One region of the Pelosinus sp. IPA-1 genome, then DNA from elsewhere that is predicted to be linked to it. Evidence: riboswitches for the same ligand, from Rfam matches in the RefSeq annotation. Region 1 holds a riboswitch; each other region holds the start of a gene.
The links. Region 1 has a riboswitch for cyclic di-AMP ahead of QSJ81_RS21720 (C40 family peptidase). Riboswitches for the same ligand answer to the same signal wherever they lie in the genome.
Positions count from the first base shown of each region.

Region 2: it holds a riboswitch for cyclic di-AMP, as region 1 does, so the genes downstream of both, QSJ81_RS17975 (4-hydroxy-tetrahydrodipicolinate reductase) here and QSJ81_RS21720 (C40 family peptidase) in region 1, are expected to answer to the same signal.
Region 3: it holds a riboswitch for cyclic di-AMP, as region 1 does, so the genes downstream of both, QSJ81_RS18310 (C40 family peptidase) here and QSJ81_RS21720 (C40 family peptidase) in region 1, are expected to answer to the same signal.

Region 1 covers NZ_BSVC01000010.1:75,392-81,897, forward strand. Annotated here, with positions in the region: gene QSJ81_RS21715 (multicopper oxidase family protein) at 1-1,393, opposite strand, end outside; gene QSJ81_RS21720 (C40 family peptidase) at 1,907-2,596, opposite strand; cyclic di-AMP (ydaO/yuaA leader) riboswitch at 2,600-2,728, opposite strand; gene QSJ81_RS21725 (S-layer homology domain-containing protein) at 3,647-4,789, opposite strand; gene cysK (cysteine synthase A) at 5,191-6,123, opposite strand.
Region 2 covers NZ_BSVC01000007.1:194,019-200,524, forward strand. Annotated here, with positions in the region: gene QSJ81_RS17955 (DMT family transporter) at 1-266, shown strand, start outside; gene QSJ81_RS17960 (hypothetical protein) at 361-780, shown strand; gene QSJ81_RS17965 (hypothetical protein) at 938-1,231, shown strand; gene QSJ81_RS17970 (peroxiredoxin) at 1,349-1,885, shown strand; cyclic di-AMP (ydaO/yuaA leader) riboswitch at 2,160-2,293, shown strand; gene QSJ81_RS17975 (4-hydroxy-tetrahydrodipicolinate reductase) at 2,439-3,206, shown strand; gene QSJ81_RS17980 (ATP-binding protein) at 3,390-4,622, opposite strand; gene QSJ81_RS17985 (PstS family phosphate ABC transporter substrate-binding protein) at 4,628-5,488, opposite strand; gene QSJ81_RS17990 (hypothetical protein) at 5,993-6,506, shown strand, end outside.
Region 3 covers NZ_BSVC01000007.1:258,525-265,030, reverse strand. Annotated here, with positions in the region: gene QSJ81_RS18330 (metal ABC transporter permease) at 1-272, opposite strand, end outside; gene QSJ81_RS18325 (metal ABC transporter ATP-binding protein) at 282-1,007, opposite strand; gene QSJ81_RS18320 (Fur family transcriptional regulator) at 1,020-1,529, opposite strand; gene QSJ81_RS18315 (ABC transporter ATP-binding protein) at 1,545-3,260, opposite strand; gene QSJ81_RS18310 (C40 family peptidase) at 3,507-4,175, opposite strand; cyclic di-AMP (ydaO/yuaA leader) riboswitch at 4,180-4,325, opposite strand; gene QSJ81_RS18305 (glycosyltransferase family 2 protein) at 4,452-5,390, opposite strand; gene aroH (chorismate mutase) at 5,537-5,899, opposite strand; gene QSJ81_RS18295 (hypothetical protein) at 5,984-6,286, opposite strand; gene QSJ81_RS18290 (DUF1540 domain-containing protein) at 6,388-6,506, opposite strand, start outside.

The DNA of each region.
Region 1 (6,506 bases):
TATGACAATGCAACATCCACGTTCCCGGATTAGTCATGGTAAAGGCAATATCCACATACTCGCCAGCAGGCACATTAACTGTATCCTTCCAGGTTTCCCGGTCAGGTTTTCTACCATTCAGAGAAACAATCTGAAACGCTGTTCCATGAATGTGAATGGGATGGTCCATTTTTTCCGCTGTAGTTACATCCTTGTTCCATAAACGGATTTTAACAACTTGGTCCAATTTTACCTGTAAAGGCTCGGTATCAGGATAGGACTTGCCGTTGATCGTCCAGCGCATCATGCTAGCCATAGAACCTGACTCGTTGGCTGGCATTACTGGCATGGACATAGCCGCCATATCATGCCCACCGCCATGGCTCATTGGTGCGTTTGCGGCATTACTAGATTGTTCTTTAGCTGTCATATCCATAACCGAGTTAAGTTCCAGTGTAAAATCAGGGGTACGGTTATCGATCCCTGGTATACTTCTTGATTGCGGGGGAACATAAGGTGATCCTACCGTTGCAACCTGACCCGCTTGATAATTTATCGGAATTTTAATCCCCAGTTCGCTACGCTCACTTTCAATAACATAACTTTTTCCTTCCTCTCCTGTTGCCGCTACTTCGGCATCAATACGTTCACCTGGTGAAAGGGTGATAGCATCGGTTTCATAAGGTTCTACCAATGGATGACCGTCGGTATGAGTTACACAGAACTTATGACCACTAATTTTAATTGTATGCACGGCAGCGGTAGATGCATTGATAAAACGCAGCTTGTGTAATTCCCCTTTATGAAACACTAATGGCTCAACAGCCGGGCTCGCTTTTCCGTTCACTGTCTCAACATTGCCGAATCTCTCCATATCCCCTCTAGCCGTACCTTGTAAGCGGTTACCATTGACATCAAGATACCAGTCATCCAAAACTAGTACATGATCGCCACTATATAAGTCATCCTCCGGCGCTTTAACAATAAACGGGGCATATAGACCATTGTCAACTTGGTCTAGTACCGGACGGTAGTGGGAATGATACCAGTATGTTCCAGACTCATTCACCTTAAAAGAATAGTTAAAGCTCTCGCCTGGTTTAATGGTTTTTCCTGGCCCGTCCTGATCATTAGGAACAGTTAGGCCATGCCAGTGAATATTCGTTGCATTTGGCAGATTGTTAGTGCCGGAAATACGAACAGTATCGCCTTTCTTCACTACTATTGGCATACCTGGAACACTGCCCCCATAACTCCAAACTTTTGTGGTCAATCCTGGCCGTATTTCCCACTCAACTTCCTTTATATCTACTTTAAATTCCGCCGCTTTTGCTTGTAGTGTAGAAAAGTAAAAAGCTCCACCTACAACTGACAATACAACAGCAAACAAAATACCTTTTTTTATGGAAATCATTCTTCTCGCCTCCTTTTTCCTCTTCGTTTGTTAGATCATATTAATTGTCTCTAGTAATTAAGCAAATAAAGTTTTTATTCTTAGCATACAATAATAATGTGAATAACTGATGAAGATCTCTTGAAGAACTGATAAAACTTCTGATAATCTGCTTATCATTGAAAAATCCATCAATAATAACAAAAGAAATGGTTAGAATCTTTGTGAAGAATCCTGAGCACTCCATTAATAATCGCCTGTAATAAATTTACGATCCATAAATCGAATGGAGTTAACCGACTTCCGACTTTCTGTCAGTGTGCAGTTAATCTGAATCTACGGGTACTTTTTTGATTGAAATTTCAGTGATGGGTAGGCAATACATTGATCTTATTCTTCGCTGCCATCGTCGAATTTTATAGCCAGTCCCAACCTTAGCACATTAGTTACCACCGCTACAGAGCAAATATCTCAACGGCCTTACAATCATGGGCATAAAAAAGCTGCCGGAGTTATCCGACAGCTTTTTTAAAATTAACGTAGTATTCGTTTCGCCCCAATATATCTTGGTGCCCAGTAGGAATTGTCCATGCGAGCAATCGATACACCTTGGCTTGATGACGAATTAATAAACAGGCCATTACCAATGTAGATACCATTGTGTGATGGTCCTGGTGCATATGTAGTAAAAAACACCATATCTCCCGGCTGCAGGTTGTCATAGCTAACAGGAACACCTAATTCGTACTGCTCATCGGCAGTGCGTGGCAGGTTTATGCCATTTAGCCTGAAAACATACTGGGTGAAGCCCGAACAATCGAATCCTTCCGGAGTATCTCCGCCCCACAAATATGGAATTCCTTGAAGCCTTTTACTTGTTTGAATGATGTTGTCTATAAGGTACCGGCTTCTCTGGCCCCGGCTAACTTGGCTGTTGCCGCTCCGCAAGGCATCCCATGTCTGATAACCAACGATACCGTCAGCATCTAGTCCGCTATTTGTTTGAAAGTTTTCAACAGCTGCCTCAGTCAAATTCCCATAAACGCCATCGGCACTCGGAATGTTATAGCCGAGACTTTGTAACCGTTCCTGAAGAAAAGTTACCTCAGATCCCCTATCTCCAGGCCGAAGAATATCTGCTGCTTGAACTCCTACCGGAGTTAACAAAGCAAATGAAATCGCTACTGCAATGGATGCGATGACTTTTGGTATAAACGTATTCACTCTTGTTCCGCCTTTCTTCGCCTCCGGAGTTAGCTGTCGGGTTAGGGTCAGGCAATGCAACCCTGCGATAAAACGCTTCACCCCAAAAACTTGGGTCCTCCGTACCTATACAGGATTCGGCGTATGTACTGTAAGCCTCTAAATTCACCTCCTTAAATATAAACACCACCAGTCACCCCAGCGAAGTGTATATACACTGGCTTCTAAGAGGAAATTACTCCACCAGGGCCAAACTGCAAGTGGGTGTATTCCAAGTGGGATATAACTACTATACCAAAAAAGTATGAATTTTTTATGAAGATCATGTGAAATTTTATGGACTGGTTAATATTTCAGTTAACAAAAGGCATGCTTATAATAATAACAATAAGGAGGACTAATCTTGGACGGAAAGGGGCCTATCTCTACTTATTTTCATTGCAACAATTATGCGTACCATACCGGCATCATATCTTAAAAATAAACTAAGAGAGATGACACTTAACTACAATGCCAAAAAAGTCTCCCTACAAGTTTCCTTCTATAACAGGAGTGATATCATTTGGAAGGTTTCAGACAAAGTATTAAACGAGTGGAAAGATGTTTTAGCCAACGGCCCAAATAAGGTTTCCTTGCATGATACTTCAATGAACAAAAACATGCACGCTATGTTTTTGGTACAATTGTAGACGCTGCAAACTAAAAAAGCCCCCGAACAGTCCGGCTCGGGGCCTTTTTTAAGTTTGGAAATAGTATTGATGGATCCTCCTTATTAGCCACAAAAGCATATTTGTTATCCTACTCCAGACCTAGTAGTCACGTTACCCATGCCATGGTCTTCATCGGAGCCTATTCATGCGGCCATTCTAACAGCAACTAAGATCAAAATACCTAAAAATCAATACAAGCGATAGCTATTAGAACTCATTATTTTTATCTGTCTAACTTATTATCCATCAGTCATACCTCACTATACCCGCAATATCTACTATAAAAATAACCAGGAGCCAACTCGCCCCTGGTTATTTTTATAGTAGTTTTATTATCGCATTTAGCCGGATCCTTTTGTCGTTAGAATTTAACATTCAAAGTAGCTTTTGTTTGATCGCCAGCCATATCTAGATTCTTATAGTCAAGGACAACATCTACGTTCTTCGCTAAATTTTTACCATAGGTAACTTGGATCCCTTTGTCCGACTGGCTGTTACTGCCAAAACCGGTAGAAGTAGCACCAGCAAAATTAAAGCCTGATTGTTCAGGTAGTGCATATGCATCATAATTAATATAACTTACTTGAGCACCTAAGATATCCGTGCCTACGCGGTAAGCATTCGCTTTTTGCGAAGTATTGCGCACATACTCCCCACTTATTTTCTTTCCAAACACTTTGACATCCGTATTCAAAGCAGCATACTTATTGGTGTCAACTGTCGTATCTAGTTTGAGATAATCAGCACCTACGTTCACGCCATAAAGATGCGTCTTATATTCTGCTGCTTGTACTTTACTGTCGCCACTATTATCATATGCTAAAGTGAGTTTGCCATAATTTGCTTTTAGTCCCGTAATTCCAGCGCCATCCACTTCGTAAGAATTGTAAAGCAGGCCCTTCCCAAGCACTAAGTCTTGTTTACCCAAAACAGTACTTACACTTCCAACTTTAGCATCCACGTTAAACCGATCAATAATGGGTGAACCAAAACTATCAATAGAAGTTTTATCGATGCCATTATCATCAGCTGTAGTTAAACGGACATTGATTTTGGCATCATCGTTAATTTTTCCAGTTGCGCCAAGGCGCAGACGATATGTAGTGTCTTTTGTTGCATTATCATATTGGACTCGAGTTTCTCCATTGAATTTAATTTGGTTATCTAGTTGTTTTTGAATACCGTCAACTCTAACTCCTAGACTATTCAGCTCAGTACTAAATTCAACTGCTAATTTATCTACGATAACCTTTTGATCAACGGTAGAAACCTTCCCCATTGCCTTAGAAACAATCTGCGCCATCTCATAACGAGTAAGCGTTTTATCACCTTTAAAGGTACCATCGCCATAGCCATCTATAATACCAGATGCAGCCAGTTTATTTACTGCATCATAAGCCCAGTGCTTTTGAGGCACATCGGCGAAAGGATTTGCAAATGCAGGTACCGCAAAAGCCACGGTTAAGGCAGTAGAAATTGCAGTTGTTAAGAGTTTCTTTTTCATTTTTATTCCTCCAGATATAATAGTTGTAAACTCAAGCCGCACTATTCTAGGCTTACCTTCCGCCTTGCGGAATGCATGTTTACAAATGCACCTCAGGTTCACATCCCCTTAATGTGAATGAAAGCTTCACTCTCTTCCTCACTCACAACGACCATAAGGGTCTAAGATTCTCCCGAGCGGTTCTCTGTTATAATATCAAATAGTTTTGAAAATCCGATGAATAACCTATGTTGTTTCTATGAAAAACCTATGAATTTCTTCCCCTGATAGAAAAAAGCCTTCTTTATGATTAAGATACAAATCAAAAATATCCTGTAGAGAGTCTCTACAGGATATTCCATAACATACTATTATTCTTTGAGATTCTTTATAGCTCAGACCAAGTACTCTCTTTTTTTCACTTATTGCTCAAACAGGGCGGTGGATAAGTATCGTTCACCCGTATCCGGCAACAATACTACAATAGTTTTGCCTGCGTTTTCTGGACGAAGTGCCAACTCAGTAGCAGCAGCTAAGGCAGCACCACTAGAGATGCCGACAAGGAGGCCTTCTGTGCGGGCCACCTCCCGCGCTGCACCAAATGCCGCTTCATTTTTTACCGGAATGATTTCATCAATGACACTGGTATCTAGAATTTCGGGCACAAAGCCTGCTCCAATTCCTTGGATTTTATGTGGTCCAGGATTTCCTCCGGATAATACCGGAGAATCAAATGGTTCCACCGCTACAATCTTTACGCTTGGTTTACGCTTTTTTAACACTTCCCCCACACCGGTCACAGTCCCACCTGTCCCAACTCCGGCAACAAAAATGTCCACTTGTCCGTCAGTATCCCGCCAAATTTCTTCTGCAGTCGTTCGCCTGTGTATTTCAGGATTCGCCAGATTCTTAAATTGTTGCGGAAGATAAGAATTCGGATTTTCTGCCGCCAGTTCTTCGGCTTTTTTAATAGCACCTTTCATCCCTTTCTCGCCTGGTGTCAGCACAAGTTCAGCCCCAAGCGCCTTTAGCACATTGCGGCGTTCCATACTCATCGTATCTGGCATGGTTAAAATTAACCGGTAACCTTTAGCAGCCGCCACAAAAGCTAGTCCAATACCTGTATTGCCGCTGGTCGGCTCGATGATGACCGTTTCGTTATTAATTAAACCTGTTTCCTCAGCATCACGAATCATAGCATAACCTACTCGATCTTTTACACTTCCCAAGGGGTTAAAAGATTCTAGTTTGACCACCACCGTAGCGGCAAGGTTTTGCTTTTTGTTATAATTGGTTAACTCGAGTAACGGTGTATTACCAATCAGTTCTGTTAAATTTTTTGCTATCTTGTTCATTTAACATATCTCCTTATACATATAATTAACTATCGTTTCACCTAACGATACTACTGGATTCTAGTCAATCCGCTAGTACATACTAGTTTCTCTAGTCCTCCCAATTTATTGATTATAGCGTGTAACTATGTAAAACTAATGAAGAACTAGCGAAGAAGTGATGAATTTTTTGCCATCTTTGTCCCCTATTAAAAACTACCGATATTCTAATTCCCAATCCTGCTCGCGTTATACCAAAAACTCGAAGAGGCCAGCAAACTCATGCAGGCCTCCTTTCGATTGCAATTCGCCTTTGATATTCTTACTTTGCACTGCATCCAAATAACCAGTTTGGAAGGATAGATTATAGTCGTATCTTCTCATCCTAGCACAAGAATTCATAC
Region 2 (6,506 bases), on a different contig from region 1:
TGCTGGAAATAATATATCTGGCGACTTGCGCTACAGTAGTGGCCTTTTTGCTGTTTAATTGGGGGATTCAACGTATTGGCGCAACCAAGGCATCAGCTTATATTAACCTTATGCCGATAAATGCGTTGTGGATTGCCGTATTCCTATATGGAGAAAAAATTTCAGCATACCATTTGATCGGTATGTCTCTTACTCTAATAGGTGTATATATTACAACGCAGAACAAAATACAACCTATTTCAAGAGGGGCAGGCTCAGTGACATAAAGCAAGTGGCAATGTATGTGGTTAAAAAAACACAATAAATCCCAGGTATTCCTTTGACTTTTTAAGCCATACTATTTATTGTAGAGGGTTCGTAATGGTTGAGCCAAGACTGGTGCCGGATCTTACAAGGTTCGGTATTGGTCGGCCAAAGATTATTGTCGGGTCGAAAGGTTCGGCAGTAGTCGGCGGGCAGATCGTTATATGTCTTGTAAGGCTGTACGGCAGCCCAACTGTTGTCGTGTGGTCAAAAGGGATGTATAACGGTCGAGCTAAGACTGTCATGGGTGCTGAAGATATAGGGGTCGGCCGTTGTCGAGAGATTGCGACCGGTTCGGTAGGTATCTGTGGCAGTCGAGCAAAGGTCAGTATCGGTTGTGTAATGCTTGTGGGTAGTCGAAAGATTGCGTATAGGTATGTAATGATCGGTATTGGCTGTAGCGTAGATCATTACGGGCTCTTTTTAAAGCTAACGGATATTCCGTTAGCTTTTTATTATGCGTTGTATCTATGGTAGTATGAACTTTAACTAAAGATTTTTAATTGAAAAATAGTGAGTGGAAAATAGTTGAATATATTTAACAAAGAACGGAGAAAATGCAGATATAAAGTAAAATAAACATTGTTTAAGCTTTCAACTCAAATTGTTAGTAATTAAGAAGGAGGATTATAATATGAATCACAAGAATAGTGAGGAAAGTATATTGGATTGTAGCACCGTAGGTAAAGGCTTTGCACGTACAGAAAATAATCATATCGCTTCTGAGAGTTGCGGTTTGTCAACTAGGGGATTTGCAAATACTGACTTTGGTAAACAGGATGAAATCACTCAAGAAGATAATAGTAAATTGGATTGCAGTACGGCAGGTATGGGATTTGCTCGTACTGACAGATGTAAAATAGCTCCAGAAAATTGCGCTTTTCCAACGAAAGGATTTGCGACCACCGATTTTGGCAAGAAAGAATAACGGATAAATTTAACAAAAATATAAAATTAAATCTTCTGCAAAAGGATTGACAAAACAAGTAATTGATAATATTATGTAAATAATAATTGTTATTAAATACATAATAGGAGTGATTATATGTCAGCCAAAGTTGGTCAAAAAGCCCCAGATTTTAGCATGTCTACTACCGCGGATATTAAGACATTGGAACATGTTGTAAAGCTTGAAGATTATCAAGGAAAATGGCTTGTTCTTTTCTTTTATCCTTTGGATTTTACATTCGTTTGTCCAACGGAAATCAAAGGATTTAACTCTAGGTTAGATGAATTTAATAAAATTGGTGCGGAGATACTTGGGATAAGTACTGACAGTGTATATTCACATCGTGCTTGGATAAGAGCTTCAAAAGAAGAAGGCGGATTAGGTGAATTGAATTATCCGCTAGCTTCTGATATCACAAAGCAGGTATCTAGAGACTATGGCGTTTTAATTGAAGAGAAAGGTGTTTCTCTTCGCGGGTTATTTATAATTGATCCAGAAGGTATAATTCGTTATCAAATCGTTAGCGATTTAAATGTTGGACGTAGTGTGGATGAAATATTACGGGTATTAAAGGCTTTTCAAACTGGCGGATTATGCCCTATTGATTGGCAGCCTGGTCAAAAGACACTTTAATTAGGATAAAAATAAGCAGAAAAACAACAGTTTGTTTTTCTGCTTATTTTTTTACGGAATCAGAAAGTATAACACTTTCTTGATTCCAAGTAAGAACGACTAAGGCTTCTGCCTGCGTCCGAGGACTTGGCACAAGCCAAGTCTTTTCTTATCGATTATCCTAAGAACAGAATCTGTGTAGATATAGATAAGCCGCTAGAGTTAATACCCATTTTATACAGATTGAAAGATAGTAAAAAAAACTGTATGATATGGTTAGAGAAATTTAAATTCTCTAAGGTAATCGCCGAGTTTCATTTACTGGAAACGGGGGACCCATTTTTGGGGTGAATCCTGTGCAAGCAGGTAGGGCGAATTTCTTTCTGCCCGAATCCGTCAGCTAACCTCGTAGGCGTTGAAAGAGAAGGATTTAGTTGTCCTGCCATAAAAAAAGGACCAGTAATGGTCTTTTTTGATATTCCTTCTCAAAAACTGGTTTTGTAAAAAGTGCTATTTCATGCAGGATGAAGGGTAGCAGCGGAATAACAAATTACAGTTATAGGGAGGAGTTTTTTTGGAGAAAATCAAGATTGGTGTTTTTGGCTTTGGGAAAACAGGTAAAGTTATCAGTAATGAATTCCTCAATGACAATTTATTTACGCTGGCGTGGGTAGTGCGTAGAAGTAACGAGGATCATCACAAATATGCCAGTCGCCTATTAGGATATGAGTTTGATGCAGGGGAGATTTTTTCTATTGAGGACATTGATGAGGATTTCTTTTTAGAAAATCCAGTAGATGCTCTTGTAGATTTTTCGGATTCTACAGGGATTCATTTATACAGTAAAGCAGCGGAAGTGGGAATTCCGATTATTTCTGCAATTTCAAAATATGAACCGGAGGAAATGGATCTACTAAAATCCTTTTCAGATACTACTTCAGTACTTTATTCTCCCAATATTACTTTGGGGATTAACGTATTACTGGTAGCAGCCCAAATTTTGCAAAAAATAGCTCCTCATGCAGATATTGAAATTGTAGAGGAGCATTTTAAAGGTAAAAAAGAAGTTTCAGGAACAGCACAAAAAATTGCAAGTGCTCTTAGCCTCAATGTAGAAGAGCACATAAATTCAATTCGTGTTGGCGGAATTGTTGGGCGCCACGAAATCATCTTCGGGATGCCAAATCAAACCATTCGATTATCTCATGAAAGCATCAGCAGGGGAGCGTTTGGTCAAGGGGCTATTTTTGCAGTAAAATTTCTCATTTGCCAACCGCCAGGAATGTATAGCATGGAAAATATAATTGCCGAGATGTTCAGACAGAATATCCCTGTATATTAATTCGAAAATGGGTTTTAATAATGGGAATATTGTTGCCACTGTATATGGTAATTGTGAGTAAAATATTATATTATGTAAAAAAACAGATGGAGTCTACAAAACGGATTCCATCTGTTTCTTTTTGAAGATGATATGGCTCTTATTAGGATTAGCTACTTGTTTTATAGTAGAAACTTTTCTTATCTAGACCACTTGTGGGAAAAAGATTGAAAAGGTTGTACCATCTTTGCTTGTTACGAAATCTATTTTGGCTTTGTGGCGGTGAGCGATACTATAACAAACAGCAAGTCCCAGTCCAGTACCTGTGTCTTTGGTAGTAAAAAAAGGCGTTCCCAGCTTTGTAATCAAGTTAGGATCAATTCCTTTCCCCTGATCAATGATGGATAGAACAACATAGTTGTCTAGAGTATAGGAACGAATTGATAAACAGCCGCCATATTGCATTGCTTCAAACCCATTTCTAGTAAGATTTAATATCAGCTGTTTTATTTCTTTTTCATCCAATAGTAGATTTGGTATACTTTTCAAATCAAGATCTAGTTTCATTCCGTGGAGCAGGGCATCTGACTCAAGGAGTGGCTGAAAAGCTTCAATAATTTGATTTAGGCTGCAGGGAGTCATGTTGATCGCTTTCTCATGGGATAAAGAAAGAAATTCCGCAATAATGCTATTGGCACGGCTTAACTCATCAAGCATTAAGTTAAATTGGGATGCAAAAGGGGCAAAAACTGTTTTTTGCGAAAGAAATTGCAAATACCCTTTAACTGTTGTTAGTGGGTTTCTGATTTCGTGTCCAATAGCAGCTGCCATCTGACCGACAAGACTTAACCGATCAAGGCGCGCTACTTCTAAATCAGTTTGTCTTTTCGTTTGGTCTGCATGGCTTTGGACATCTTTTTCCGCTAGTTTAACGATATTGACTGGAAACCTGTATAGAAGAATGCCTATACTGAGTCCTAAAAATGTAAAGAAAAATAGTAGAACCGTAATTGTTATAAGCAGAGGCTGGATATTTTGTTCAATTTCAATATATCCGTAAGTTTCATTACCATATTTAACGGGTGTTTGAAAAGCATAGGTTAGGTTAACCTTCTCATTTAGAACATGCTCGAATTTTAGATCCAAATTTCTATCATATGATTTAATTGATTTAATTTCATGTTGATAGTTTGTTTCATTAATAAATTCTATAAACTTAGTTATATTGTAATACCATAAATCTGGATTATCCATGGCACTTCTTCCTACTTTACGGGCAATATCTTCTGTATGGCGAACTGCAATTTCATTAAAATCCCGCCAAGCCATTATGCCATAAGTAACAGGGGTCATAAAACTGATTGCCATGCCGATTATTGTAGCTAGAATAGCCATTTGATGAGAAAAGTTTTGAGAAAATTGCAAGCGTGTTGACATGGTAATCACCTTCTAATTGGGCTAGAGCCCCATTTTTCAAGTATTTCTTGTCCTTCGTTTGAGAATACGTATTCCAGAAAGTCAGCAGCGCGATTACTAAGCGTATCCTTGTAAATAAAGGAAAGATCTTCTGTCAGCTTATAGGTACCATTGCGGATATTTTCAGTAGTAGGAGATATGCCATTATAATCTAATGGTTTTGTTTTGACACCTTCTTTAGCGATTTCTGTAGAAACTGTTAATCCAAAGGCACCCTTATTTTCTTTGATTACTTCGGACATATCACTATCACGGTAGACGATTTGCCAGCGCTGCTGTTCAGAAGCATCCATTAATGCTTCTCGATAACCTGGAACTACATTAAAAAGAGCTAAGTTGGAACTGTCGTTACTTTGTCTTAGAAAGACATGTATTTTGGTACCATTAGACCAGGTTGTTTTAGAGCCTTTTATTATTGAAATAATATCTGCGTCAGAAAGTGTTGAATCAGGTGTATTTATATGTGAGCCGAAAACAACCGCTACTTTCGCGTAAGGTATTTCTTTTAACCCTGCAGTATACTCATTAGAAGTAAGATGCTTAGAGATTAGTCCTAGCTCTAAGCTCCCACTTTTTACTGCGTTGATTGCTCCATCAGAGCCGATACTTCCAGGGACATCAATTTTAATACCTGTTTTAGCATAATAACCTTCTGCCAATTTAGCGGTAACAGGAAGATTCGTGCCAGATCCTGCGATTACAAAAGGTGTATTTGTGTTTTGGGACTGGGAAGTATTTGTAATGACGCTCCTACTTTTTTCACTACACCCCATGGTAAGGGCTGAAATAAGAAGTAAGCAGGCTATAAAAATAAGCCTTAGATTCAATATATACCCTCCTTGTTGATGTTATAATGTTACCCCTGTGTTTCATTATAACTCCTATCATTTCTTTAAAACATACAGATTGTCAAAAAAATTGAAAAATGATAAGATTTATCGATTTTAACGAAAAGTAGTTAAAAATGATAACTGGTTAAAACCGTAGAAAGGGATTTTCGAGAAACGGCGGCTCGAAAGTCCCTTTTCTACTTTTGTAATATAGAAATTTGGTCCCACAGCTTAATCTATAAATTAAAGCGTTTAGTACGAGATCAGATGGCATATGAAGCCTAAAAAAGGGATGTTTCGACAAAAAAATACAAAAAACAGGAGTAAAGTCTTGAAAAAAAGGACTTTGGTACAAAGGGCAAAAACGATAATAAAGAGAAACAATTGAGGTTGAGATTATTGTAAGATAATTCCCGGGGGATGTATAAGGCAAACTTTACAATAGGTAAGCTTTTGACGTTAGAATATATCCACTGAACTTTGAATGGCTGGTGGGATTGTATGAAATACATAGTAATTACAGTAGTGGCTATTTCGGTAAATGTAATCATCATGTATACGTTAGGGAATAAGGTGCTTGGTGTCAAGCTTCGACCAAAATCACTTATAATGTGTGGATTTTGCGCCCTATTGCTCAGTCTAGTGCTTCCACGCATCATAGTGAATTTTACTAGCATAGCAGCTACAATTTCTTTTTTTGCTGTCTTCGCGATCATACTTGCTGGATTTATAGTTTATTACGATGATAAGGAAGAATTTGACTCAATTTCTAGCCCTGGTCAGATCATAGAAATTGAACCGGGATCATTGTCTGAGTTTGAGTATCTTTACCAGAAGGTATGTCTAGAAGACGGAGCCGGGGTAGTTGCTGATACAATGCTAGTCAATAGAGTCGAGACAAAGGAATCAAGTAGGCTGTATTTGCTCAATAGTCCTGCCGGTGAAAGTATTGAAGCTGAAACGGCTGAATGTTCTAAAGACGTTGAAGAGCAGCTAGAATCTGAATGCCTGTTAG
Region 3 (6,506 bases), on a different contig from region 1:
AATCCCATATCAGCAAATTCCATATGGCGCCTACGAACTAGTTCAATCCCCACTGCACCCGCTATGGTCATAATCAAAGCTCCAACTACTGGATATAATCCTACCATATAGCCGCCTGTTACACCAGCAAAAGCAATATGTCCTAAGCCATCACCAATTAGAGATTGACGACGCACCACTACAAAACTTCCGATAAGTGGGCAAACAATCCCCGTTATGAGACCTGCCAATAGTGCCCTTTGAATAAAATCATACTGAAAAAATTCCATCATTTCACCTCATCACCCTGTATAATACCACAAATGCCGAGCCTGAGCATGAGTAGCTTCAAACTCTTCACTACTACCATAGAAACATAGTTTTCGATTGATACATGCTACTTTATTAGCCCATGATACCGCTTTTTCAATATCATGAGAAACCATAACTACTGTAATACCTAGATTTTTATTTAAAGTACCTAAGAGCTCGTAGATTTTTGCACTTGCTTCATAATCAATTCCGCTAGTGGGTTCATCTAATAATAGTAACTCTGGATTCGCTGCCAAAGCCATTGCCACCATAACCCTCTGTTGCTGCCCGCCTGAAAGCTCACCAATACGCCGATCGCGTAAGTTCTCTGCCCCCACCAACTCTAACATATGGCTAGTAATGTGCTTGGCAGCCTGATGATTATTCCGAGTAGCTGCTGAACCTAACGTTAATCCCAGTGCTACGACCTCTTTCACAGTTGCTGGAAATCCCATTATATTCTTTCCATAATTTTGCGGTACATAACCAATTAAGCCATGTCCTTTTGCGGTAAGTAAATCTTTTCCACCGATACTTACCTCTCCACGGTTGGGTTTTAAAAGTCCGGCTGTAACTCTAAGCATCGTACTTTTACCAGCTCCGTTTGGACCAACTACAGCAACAAAATCCCCTTTTGAAACCGTTAGAGATATATTTTCTAACGCAACCGTATTATTATAAGAAAAATTAATATCTACTAGTTTTACTTCACACATTTTCTATTCTCCTCACAGACTTTTACAATCCGTACATAGACCTAGTAATTCAACATTATGACGAATTAATTCATATCCATTCATCCTGAGCATTTCAATAAATTCTTGATTAATTGGACAATAATCAATACAAACCGCCTGCCCACACTTTACACAAACAACATGATGATGGTGATTGGCGTGAGCCAATTCATATCGTGTACTCTCTTTTCCCGTTCCGGAAATTGGTATAAGAATCCCCATCTCTGTTAACATACTAATATTTCGATAAATTGTGTCTAGCCCAATGTCGCTATATTCTTGACGCACTAAATTCCAGATTTCAGCTGCCGTTAACAATCCTGCCGTATGTACAATTTTTTCTATAATAACGCGCCGCTGAGGCGTAATTCGAAATCCTTTGTCTTTTAATTGTTTCATTACTTCATATATCATTTTATATTTTTCCTTTAAATAAGTAATAACATTCTTATTAGCAACATAAAAATAAGTAAAGAGTGCAAAGCCCTTGGCGAGTATCACTACCCGCCCTACTTTTTATGCCTGCAGCTCTTCATTAAATACGGCCTTAGCATACACTCCGCCTCGTTCTATAAGTTCTGCGTGTGTTCCTGCTTCTGTAATTCTGCCATTCATTAAACAAATCACTTTATCTGAATCTAATAAACTAGACAATCGATGGGTAATTAGAAACGTTGTACGATTTTCACTAACTTTGCGTATGGACTCCATAACCAATTTCTCAGCCTCTGTATCAAGAGCTGCTGTTGGTTCATCCAATAATAAAATTGGTGGTTCAACAATAATGGCACGAGCAATTGCAATACGCTGCCGCTGTCCCCCGGATACATTATTACCCAATTCACCAACAATATAATCATAACCACCAGGCAAATTCATTATAAAATCATGGGCATTCGCTAATTTTGCTGCTTTTTTTACTTCATCGAAGGTAGCATTTGGTCGTCCATATCGAATGTTCTCTAAAATACTTATATTAAATAAAATCGGTTGTTGTTGAATAAATCCGATCTGTTTACGTAAAAAACTCATCTTTATCTCTTTTATATTAAGATCATCCAATAAAATAACCCCGGAAATAGGATCATAAAAACGTAGGAGCAAATTCGCAAAAGATGATTTTCCGGCACCACTTGGTCCTACAATGGCCACCATATCACCTGGACGTATTATAAAATTAATTCCCCTTAAGGTCCCTAGTTCTGGGAGATATTCAAAATTTACATCTCTAAATTCAACCTTTCCCATAACGTTATCAATTTCTTGTTTTCCGTCAAACACTACCTTCGTTTCTCTTTCCAAACTACTAACCCTTTGCCAAGCAACAATGCCTAACTTCATACTAGAAACAGCTTCACTAATCTTTCTGATAGGCGTTGGAATATTAATAATATATACCAAAAAAGCAAACATGCCGCCTATGGTTAACTTATCATTAATTACTTCTCGACCACCATACCATATAATTCCCGTCAGGCCGATGGACGCTAGGAATTCTACTAAAGCAATTAAAATAGCCCTTAATCGCTGTACTTTAATAAAATCACCAGCTGCCTTACGCATATGCAAGCAAAATTTTTGTGATTCATACTCTTCTCGCACATAGCTTTGTACCACTTTTATCGATAATAATGCCTGATGCAATATGCTAGTCACTTCACCCAAAGTTTCTTCTACCAATTTGCCTAATCCACTAATTTTTTCATTAAAAAAGCTAGTAGCAAGAATAATAAAGGGCAAAGTAGCAAAGGTCACTAATGCCAGTTGCCAATCAAAGTAAATCATAATCATTAGGATAGCAATTAAATTAAGTGACTCCACTAACAAATCAGGTACCGCTACCGAAACAGATTGTTGAATTAGCCCTAGGTCATTCGTAAATAAAGAAATAATTTCGCCAGTTGGGGTATTAACAAAATATGCATAATCTAATTGTTGTAATCGTTCAAACATTCGCTGTCGCAGTTTCGCCAACATCAGATTACCCGCTTTGGCTATCTTTTGTCCATAAATATAAGAAAATATCCCCCGTAATAAATATAATCCAATGACACCTGCTATAATCAGATGTAAAAATTCCTCATCCCCACCAATTAATGCATCATCAATTAAAAACTTTATAACTAAGGGGGCCAATAAACCTGCAATACTGGCAATGATAAAGCATATCAATGCCAACAATACCATCGCCCAATGCGGTACTATAAATTTTTTCCAATATAATTTAAACATACAAGCCTCCGTGCTTAATAGAGGCAACTCTCTGGTGCCCAATTATACAAATGCTTATTTACTATTAAAATAAAAAGCCTTTAGTATAGTATAACTTATTTAATGATAAATATATATAAGATAAACATATAAAAACTAGGCCTCCCACCAAAGTATTGCACCGGCAGAGCCTAGTTTGGTTATATTGTGTTCCTGTAATACTAAAAATAAAAGCAAGGAGGCGTACTAGCCTCCCCCTACACTGCATTATAGCACCCGACGCGCTCCTAGGTAACGTGCTCCCCAGTAACCACTATCCAATCGATCAATTACTACTCCGCGACTTGAAGTAGCGCTAATAAACTGCCCATTGCCCACATAAATACCAGAATGGGAAGCACCAGCTTCATAGGTAGTAAAAAACACAGTGTCTCCTGGTTGTAGGCGACTGTAGGATACAGGTTGCCCAACTTCATACTGTTCATCAGCAGCTCTTGGCAAATAAACACCAGCTTGCGCGAATACATAGCGAGTAAAACCCGAACAATCAAAACCATTCGGTGTAGTCCCACCAAAAACATAAGGTACACCTTGATAACGCAATGCTGTCTGTATTACCCGCCTAGTTGCAGCACTAGAACTATCACGACTAACTGACATCTCTCTGCCCATGATCGCACGGTATGTTTGCATACCAATCACTCCATCAGCGTCTAGACCTCTGTCTCTTTGAAAGTTTTTTACTGCCTTAACTGTTACTTCACCAAAATCCCCATCTGGGCTACCAGCATTATACCCAAGTGCATTTAATTGTGCTTGAATACTAGCTATGTCATCACCCTGATCGCCTTGATGGTAAGCAGCTGCCGCGCAGGTTATGGTTCCTGCACTAACTAAAAATAGCAACAACACCACGACTCGAAAAAATTTAGTCAATATACATACCCCTCTCACTAGCCTCCGAGGTTAGCTGACGGGTTAGGGTTGAGATCCCCCTACCTCTAGGCAAATAAAACTCAGCCAAAAGGTTTCACCCCAAAACTTTGGTTCCCCCGGTCCTGTGCATTGATTAGGCTTTTATAAAACTGCACATTTTTTACTATTCGCTTTTTAAGTGAATATTCCTGCCATACATCTCATTATTTTACAATTAATATTCTCTTTTACAAGTTTGGTATGAATTATCCACTTTTAGCAAAATCATAATTTCATTTATTCTTTTTGTTGTTGCTTCAATTCTACACGCAACAAATACAAGGGACGTTGCTTTACTTCTTCAAATATGCGCCCTACATATTCCCCAATAATACCTAGCCCTAACAATTGTAATCCACCTAAGAATAATATACTTGCAGAAATAGTCGCCCACCCTGGTACTGCCTCTAGAGTAAACAACTTAATATATACAACATGCATTGTCACAGCAAAACTAATCAGCGCAAATAACAATCCCATAAAAAAGGCAAAACGTAAAGGTAATTTAGAATAAGCAGTAATTCCATCAAGAGCAAAATGCATCATTTTTCGCAGAGAGAATTTAGATGTACCAGCAAAACGTTTCGGCGCAACAAACTCTACCAATGCTTGCCGATAACCGATTGCTCCGATCATACCCCGAATAAAGCGAGCCCTTTCTTTGTAACGGCGAAAACTTTGTACAACAGCTTTATCTAATAAACGAAAATCCGAGCCACCTTCTTGAATATGCACTTTAGACATAGCATTAATTAACTTATAAAATAGACCAGAAGTAACAGACTTAAACCAGGAAACTCCTTCGGTACTAATTCTTATCGTTTGAACTACCTCAAATCCCTCTTCCCATTTTGCCAAAAGAACTGGCAACATTTCAGGTGGATGTTGCATATCTCCATCCATTGTAATAACTCCATCGCCATCAGCATGATCAAGACCACAAGTCAAAGCTAATTGATGTCCATAATTTCGCGCCATAATCAATCCTCTAACCCTGCTGTCTTGCTGCGATATTTTCTCTAATAGCAGGGGTGTCGCATCACTTGAACCATCATCGACAAAAAGTAATTCAAACTTATAAGGTAATGACTCCATATGTTTACAAACTTCCTGGTAAAAAAATTCAATATTCTCTTCTTCATTATATACAGGTACAACAATCGAGATGAATTTCATTATTTTCTCCTCTATTCCTAACTTGTCCTAACTTTATTATGATCATTCATAAAAGTAAGCCTTTGCCTCCCATAGCAAAGGCTTACTTTTAATTATTATTATAAGCCTATAGATTAAACTTATAATAATGCAATTAAAAGACAAGTCTATTTTTCTTTATTAATATCTTGCCGCAATACTACTGCGCCTCTTAAATATAAATGACTAATCGCTTTCTGTGGCAAATCGGTATTTAACAATATAAGTACACGAATACAGTGCGCTACCCCATTTGGGCTATCAATTTCCTGCGTACCGAACAAAGGTACTTCTGTCCATCCTAAATTCCTTGCAGCTATAGCAGGAAACGCCGAATTAACATCTGGAGTCGAGCTGAAAATTACAGCCCCAATATCTTCTATGTCGATTTTATTTGCCTCAACCAGAGCTGATAGAAGCTCCATTACGTTGCTAATAATCTCAGTTGACTCATTTTTCTCCACCGTAGTGGCACCTCGGATACCACGCACCAACCTTATCATCCTCTCTTGCTACTATTCTAGTAAATAATTCGTTATTCGCCACGTGATATCCTCTATCCTTTTAGAAAATCATCAGGATTTATTACAATAACAAGCTCCACACTGGTGGCATATCCACCATCCGCACCGAGGACAAATTGAATTAGATTCATTTAGCACGATATATTTGCCTTCATTATAATCCTTCCAACAAAAAACACTGCCTAAATCTTTATACAGTAACACTTCATAAGCATCCGCCCACGTTTTTTGATTATCTAAAGCAAATAGTACTTCATTATGCCCTGTACTGTTATTCTTACGATACTCCTCTATTTTGATTTTTTCCTGTTTATCATCCCGTATCACAACAACATATAAATTCTTAATATCCATACTCCCACCCCCATAAATATATATGGCTGCCTAGAAGTATGTATACCAAAAGGAATATAAAATCAGCATAGCCGAATTTTATATTCCCTCTAAAACTTTCTTTACTTTTGATAAAAAGTTTTACAGTTTGTTTGTTCACTTTGATTAGCGGCTTTACCACCACCATCTACATTGACCTCAATTGCAGAAGCATCACAATGTTCACCATTTCTCCAATATT